One region of the Desulfosediminicola ganghwensis genome, then DNA from elsewhere that is predicted to be linked to it. Evidence: riboswitches for the same ligand, from Rfam matches in the RefSeq annotation. Region 1 holds a riboswitch; the other holds the start of a gene.
What was found. Region 1 has a riboswitch for cobalamin ahead of trpD (anthranilate phosphoribosyltransferase). Riboswitches for the same ligand answer to the same signal wherever they lie in the genome.
Positions count from the first base shown of each region.

Region 2: it holds a riboswitch for cobalamin, as region 1 does, so the genes downstream of both, FCL45_RS11175 (sodium:solute symporter family protein) here and trpD (anthranilate phosphoribosyltransferase) in region 1, are expected to answer to the same signal.

Region 1 covers NZ_CP050699.1:5,624,049-5,627,465, reverse strand. Annotated here, with positions in the region: gene FCL45_RS24180 (hypothetical protein) at 1-153, opposite strand, end outside; gene trpD (anthranilate phosphoribosyltransferase) at 153-1,265, opposite strand; cobalamin riboswitch at 1,506-1,773, opposite strand; gene FCL45_RS24170 (iron-sulfur cluster assembly scaffold protein) at 1,897-2,277, shown strand; gene FCL45_RS24165 (universal stress protein) at 2,366-2,794, opposite strand; gene FCL45_RS24160 (PFL family protein) at 3,093-3,417, opposite strand, start outside.
Region 2 covers NZ_CP050699.1:2,623,337-2,626,753, reverse strand. Annotated here, with positions in the region: gene FCL45_RS11180 (ABC transporter substrate-binding protein) at 1-575, opposite strand, end outside; cobalamin riboswitch at 1,076-1,292, shown strand; gene FCL45_RS11175 (sodium:solute symporter family protein) at 1,430-3,310, shown strand; gene FCL45_RS11170 (ABC transporter substrate-binding protein) at 3,387-3,417, opposite strand, start outside.

The sequences.
Region 1 (3,417 bases):
ATAACCATTTTCATGTAGCTGTTTCAGGTTCTCTACAACCAGCTGATACTGCTCAGGGGGATAGACACTGGCTTTGCTCATCTTGCAGATTTCAATGTTCTCCTGCCTGAAGCGGAAGTAGCGGTCGGCTTCTTTAAGGACCAATAGCTTCATCAGTTGAGAACCTCGCTTTTCAGTTTCTCAAGACGGGAAAGGCTGGCCTCCCGGTCACTGCTTTGGGCTCGTACCCACTCATGCAAAAGCTGAAGAGCCTTGCCGCTGGTAAGGATGGCATCGGCCATTTTGACACCCTCTTTCATGGTGGTACAGAGGCCACGCAGGTGGAAAATACAGGCGCTGTTTAAGAGGATTGCGTCGCGTTTCGCCCCGTTTATCTGACCGGCAAGCAGCGCGAGCATCTGTTTTGCTGCTTCCTGACGATCTGTCTCGGGAGCAAGTTCTTCAGGCTGATGTTGTATCAGGCCACAATCCTCTGGGGTGAAACTGAATTCTGTGAGCGTACCTCCATGCAGACGGACTCCGTAGGTAGTGCCGCAGACGGACGCCTCGTCCATCCCCTTATCACTTCCCTCAATTGAGCCGTACATGACCATTGCGTCAAGATAGCCGATGGAGTCCATCACCCTGGCGACAGGCATCAGTAATTCACGGGAGTAGACACCGCGCACTCCATATCTGGGCAGGGCGGGATTAGCCAGGGAGGCTGCGATATTTAATGGTGAACCGAAGCGAATCTGTGAGAGTATTCTCCCCAATGCCAGGGGGTGAACCTGCGGGCTCATACCGTTAAACAGGCCAAGCCCTGTGGTCTCGATGGAGTTAGCGACAATATCGACACTGCATTCGACATCGACCCCGAGACTTTCAGCAATGTCCACTGTTCCGCAGGTGGAGGAAATGGCCCGGGCGCCGTGACGGGCAACCTTTACGCCACCGGCAGCGGCGATAATTGAGGCGGCAGTGGAGATATTGAAAGTCTTAAAACTGTCCATGCCGGTACCGCAATTGTCAACGACCTCGTCAGCACAACGCAGGTGAGTTTTAGTGGTGTCGAGGTCGTAAATCGCTCGCCATCCACCGGCAACCTCGGGAGCGGATTCACCTTTGGAGGTGAGGGCTGCGAGAAAGGCGCCCTGCTGCATCTCGGTTACCTCGTTGTTGAGTACCATGCAGAAGGCTTCATAGGATTGAGCTTCGCTCAGGTCGGTCTTGTTAATAAGCTGACCGATGAGTCCCCCGAATTTCTGGTTGTTATCAATGTCCATGAGATTTTGTCCGGCTGAAGGTTGTAAAAAAATACTGACCGAGGTGTGATGCAGCCCGGGACAGCTCTGCAGTATCAGCCTGGCAGGGATGAGAGGAGGGACCTCATAGCGGATTCTGGCAAAGCAGGTGGGTCCTCTCTCTGTATCTCCTGCAAGCCCTGCCGCTGCATTAAAAAAAAAATGCCTCGGCGGGATCTGTCAGGCAATACAGAGAACTCCAGTGGAACTCTGAAGGCGACATGAACATATCGCCTGCGGGCAGGCTTTCTGACTTACGGATTAACCTGTTGCGGCCACCTTCCCAGAGCATAAGCTCCAGTGATCAGCCGAATAGTTCAGGGCATGGACATTGACCGGTAACTGGTGAAAAAAACGGTTCGTTGCCCAGCCGCAGCAGACTCCGCTTACAGCAATGACTGGCTTGTGCCGGATTTGCACCGGCTTTCCTATTATCCCCGGTGCCTGACTGGTAATCAGGCCCGGACGCACCCGCTAGCTTTCTATATACCTGTGCCTGGCAGTGCTGGCAACAAGATATCTTTTGGGGATTGTTGCAAAAGGGCATCTCCGTGCGCTATGGTGCGTTTTTTAAAGCAAGGGGCAGGGGAATTTTTTTACAGGAGGGTTGACGATGTCTCTGGATGACTACTCAGATGAGTTTATCATAATGGCGTACAGCTATGATCGTTATGGTGTGATGGAAGCGCCTGACGGTTTCGGCACCAGGACCGGGGATTGTGGTGATACTGTAGAATTTTATCTTTTGGTGGAGAACGAGCGTGTCGAGGGGCTCACTTTTCAAATAAACGGCTGTCTGAATACATTTGCCTGCGCCAATACTATCAGCTATCTGGCAGAGGGGTGCCAGTTAAGTGAATGCTGGGAGATTACGCCGGAAAAAATTATTGAGTACCTGAAAACACTTCCAGCTGACCATCATCATTGTGCAGAACTGGCTGTCGGCGCCTTTTATCACAGCTTGAATGATTATACCGGTAAAAGACGGCAATAAGGGTCGCGGCAGGAGCGATAGAAATACGGCAGCCAGTCCTCTCAGATGGGAATGTGTTCTTTTTTTTAATGGTGACGAATGACTTCAGTTAGCGAACGACCATTACCGGGATGTCGCAGCGGGATAGTACCCGATGGGTGACACTGCCCAGAAAAAGACCCTCAATGTCACTCAGTCCCCTTGAGCCCATGACTATCAGATCACATCCTTCGTTATTGGCAATTTTGCAAATCTCATCACCGGGGTGAAAGGCAGAGCTGATGACTTCGTTATAGGTAATTCTGTGATCGTTGAGGTAGTTGCGATACGGTTTGAGAACGGTATCCGCCTCTTCCTTCTGGGCGTTAATAGCTTCTTCGCGTGGTTTACCGGTGATAATGGCAGGAATAAGCCCGGTAATGTACACCAGCACGATTTCGGCCTCCATTGCCGTGGCCAGGGCGATGGCATGCTCTTTGGCAGTTCTGGATGTTTTGGAACCATCGACGGGGAGCAGGATCTTGGTGAATTTTTTCATTGCGGGGCCTCCTTGGTGATAGGACCGTTGCGGTACGGTTGCTGCCTGAAGTGGGGAGCCGGTCGTGCAAACAGCTGGAACCGGATGCAGATCGTGAGCAGCATCATGAACTGTGCTCATTCCTTTCTTTTATTGTATTGGAGGGGGGGAGAGGATGTCAAACCCCAGAAGGGGCTGCAGCCGGGAGGAAAGAACGTGCAATAATCGGCAGGTACAAAATATTCTGTATTGTACCTGCCGATTATCTGGCCTTGGTCAGAAGTTCTTACCAGGGTAGGCAAATCGTGTGGCGCTTCAATTAGTTTTTGAAGCTGTGGATGGGGGCCGGAATACGGCCGCCCCAACCGATGAATCGGGAAGACTTACCGGTATTGCGCAACTCCATGATCGGGCTGGCACCAAACAGGCCGCCGAAGCTGACATGATCACCAGCTTCCATGCCGGGGACAGGGATGAGGCGGGCTGCGGTGGTCTTGTTGTTGATCATGCCGAGTGCCATTTCATCGGCGATAATGGCGGAGATGGTGTCGGCATCAGTTGACCCGGGAATGGGAACCATATCAAGACCAACAGAGCAGACGCAGGTCATGGCCTCAAGTTTTTCCATACAGAGTGCGCCCTCG
Region 2 (3,417 bases), 2.7 Mb from region 1:
AGATCAACCTGCCGGGAAATAGCCTTACCTGTCGGCGAAAGGTCCTCCAGCACCAGAATTTTGTTATATCCATGCATGATCGACATCACTCGCACCGCTTCAAAGAAATAAAGCTTTTCATACACACCGGTAATCCTGCCACCTGGCTTTTCGCGGCTAACCATAAAGTTAAGTCGGAGGTTATATTCTTCCGGCTGAGCGTTCATCCCGCTGAAGACAAAGATCCGGTTTTTCATCCTAGGTGAAAGAGCAATAGTCTTAAACGCGTTGTCGTCAAGGGTGAGAACAACATCAGGCTGATATTGCTCTATTTCCTGCATGGCCAGCATTGCCTGCTGCTGAATAAGAGCTGGCCTATTATTGGTACGCTTGGTATCCATATAATAGGTGCGCACAACCAGATTTTCATCCACAATCCAGCCTGATCTGGCCAGGCCCGCTATTGCACCGTCATGCTGGGGCTGACCGCAGAGGTGCCCCGCTTCATAACTGTGGACGATAAAGAGTTTCTTTATCGCCAGAGAAGATGCTGAGAGTTGAGCGGCCCCCTCATGCGGCAAAAAAAGTACCAGCACCCAAAGGGAACACACCAAACTTACATTTGCTTTTTTTCTCAATCCTGACAAAACCTTATGCCCATATACAGAGATCATAACGCTCTACTCATTTAAATAAAAGAGAAGCCTACCTACACGAAACCATTGCCACATCAGACTGTCATCGCAGCTTTTATCGACAAACTGGAGTTGAATGTAAACTACTCCCCAGCAGTCAACAACAGAAACATGGTCCCTTTCTCCTTATCAGCATCTCCTGAAAAAAATCTATCAAAACCCTGAAAACACTATTTTTTTCCAAAAATCGACGATACCATTTTCCCATAACCCGGCAGCGCCCGTAATAAAGATGACTATAATCCCCGAAGAGTTCAATTAATCCTTTAACATATCAGGCAACAAACCGGCTTGACTATTTTTTTTTTATACACTATTTCTGCAGGATAAATAGGCCGGGTTCCGGAAACATAATAATCAGAATCAAGGGCTTAGCAACAAACACTACAAATGCTTACTGGTGATCTTTAAATGATCCGGGTAGCTGATCAACCATTGGTCAGTTCCCGCAGGGAATCCGGTGTAATTCCGGAACGGACCCGCCGCTGTGAGTGAGGACGAACACCGCATATACCACTGTGCTGTAATTTCAGGTTGAAATCGGGTAAACGGTACGGGAAGGTGCGGTAAGTAGGGTGATCCACGAGTCAGAATATCTGCCAGCCAAGCCTATTGTTCTCGGAGAGATGGTAAATCCCCGGGCTGACACTTGTCGGTTCGGGGATTTTTCTATCTCCCTCCGGCACCAGATTGGCAACAGCATCGCGGCGTCTGATAACAGTATTGAGCGTCGCCCTCGGTTGCCGGGAGGGAGTATGAGCAGCTATTCGATATTTCTGGTTCTTTTTGGAGCCTACATTTTTTTCCTCATCGCCACGGGTTACTACTTTAACCGGAGGCAAAAAACCGTGAGGGATTTTCTATTGGCCGGCAAGAGCGCCGGAACGTTCTCCATTGGTTTTTCCGCAGCCGCATCCTGGCTGACCGCCGGAGCCATGCTGGCGGTTATCGGCTTTTTTATCCTTCTTGGCATGGGCTCTGTCTGGGGATTTGTGGCCCCAAATATTATCGCACTCCTGATTATCGCTCTTCTGGTCAAAAAGATCAGATCAATCCCAGCCATGACCCAGCCCGAACTGCTGGAAATCCGCTATGGTTCATTTATCCGCACTCCTGTGGCTATGATCATCATCGTGGTAATGATCCTCTTTGCCGTGGCCGACATCAAGGGCTTTGCCATGGTGCTGCAAATCTTTTATGGCATATCCAACCTGCAGGCTGCATTGATAGTAGGATTATCCGTCGCGGTCTATGTTACTCTGGGTGGCCTGTCTGCGGTCATTGCCTCCGATACTGTGCAGTTTCTCTGCCTGTCATTCTTCGTGCTGATTTTCTCGGTCCTGGTCATGGGCAATGGCGCTGAAACCAGCAGCCAGGCGATATCAACCATGGTTACAACCACAGGTGCGGACTGGTGGAACCCACTCTCAATCGGGTTGCCTATGGTACTCATCTTTAGCGTTGCCATCATCCCCGGCTGGATAACTGAACAAGACCCCTGGCAGAAAGTATGGGCAGCAAGAGACTCCCGGTCAGCACGCAACGGCATGCTCTTCGGCTCTTTATTGGTCACTCTTGTTTTCGGAGGCTGTGCCTTCATAGCTCTGGGCCTGAGAAACATCTATCCTGATATTGCCGCGGCCGGCTTTCCCATGGGAATGGCCCAGGCAGAGCCTGCTCTTTTGCATTTCATCGTCAGTCAGAACTATTCAGATATTATCGTGGCCCTCTGCGCTGTAGCGCTTGCTGCTGCTGCCATGTCCTGCGCCGACACTTTTGCTGCGTCTGGTGCCTCATGCGTGGCCCGTGATATATATCAACGACTCTTCCATCCCGCAGCATCGATGAGTGAAATGATGCTGGTCAACAGGCTGAGTGTGCTCCTTATCATCGCCTGCGCCACCATTGGCTCTTTTCTGATTGACTCGATTATCGACGCCATCCATATCGCCACCTTCATAGCCAGTGCCTCATATTTTTTCGCGTTGATGGGAGGTATGTACTGGAAAGGAGGAACCGCAGCAGGAGCAGGGGCTTCCATGTGCACCGGCTTTTTAAGTCAGTGCGCTTTTGTAGCCTATGATCTGTTCAACACCCTGCCCGGAGCGCCACCCGCACTTGAGGCTGTGCATCCAATCCTGATGGGACATGGCGTTATAGTCGCCATGGCTGTCAGTGGACTCGTTTATGTTGGTGTATCTCTCGTTACCGCTCCATCGCCGACATTCAGGCTGGCACCATTTTTTGCCGATGAGGGTAAAGTATTGGCAGCAGCAGCCCCTCAAAACAATTTCCCTGAGCCGGTCTTCCCCCGTGAAATGACTATTACTGAACGCGTCGAGGAGGACCAGATTTACCTTCGCGCCCAGGTCATTCTGCCCCGGGATCTTACCTGGCAGAGCATTGTAAATCTCATTCCACAGGGCTTTGCCCACTGGATCGTTTTCTCTGGTCAGGATTCGATACGGAGATGTACGGAAGCCGAGATCCAATCCTGCGTCTCTTTCACCTGCGGGGAAACTGTGCAGAAAGGTTACCTTGAGATTGAAGGCTACGGTAGGCCGGTCCATGAGCTGAAACGTGAGCTGGCACGTGCGTACGATGAAATCATGCAAAGTGCAGAAGCACCTCATTAAACAGGGCCATACAAAAAAAATGCCCCGAGCCGCATATGCGACCGGGGCATTTTTTTAACTCGAAGAGAATCGCAGGTTATCTGGCCATTACAAACTGACCATTTTTC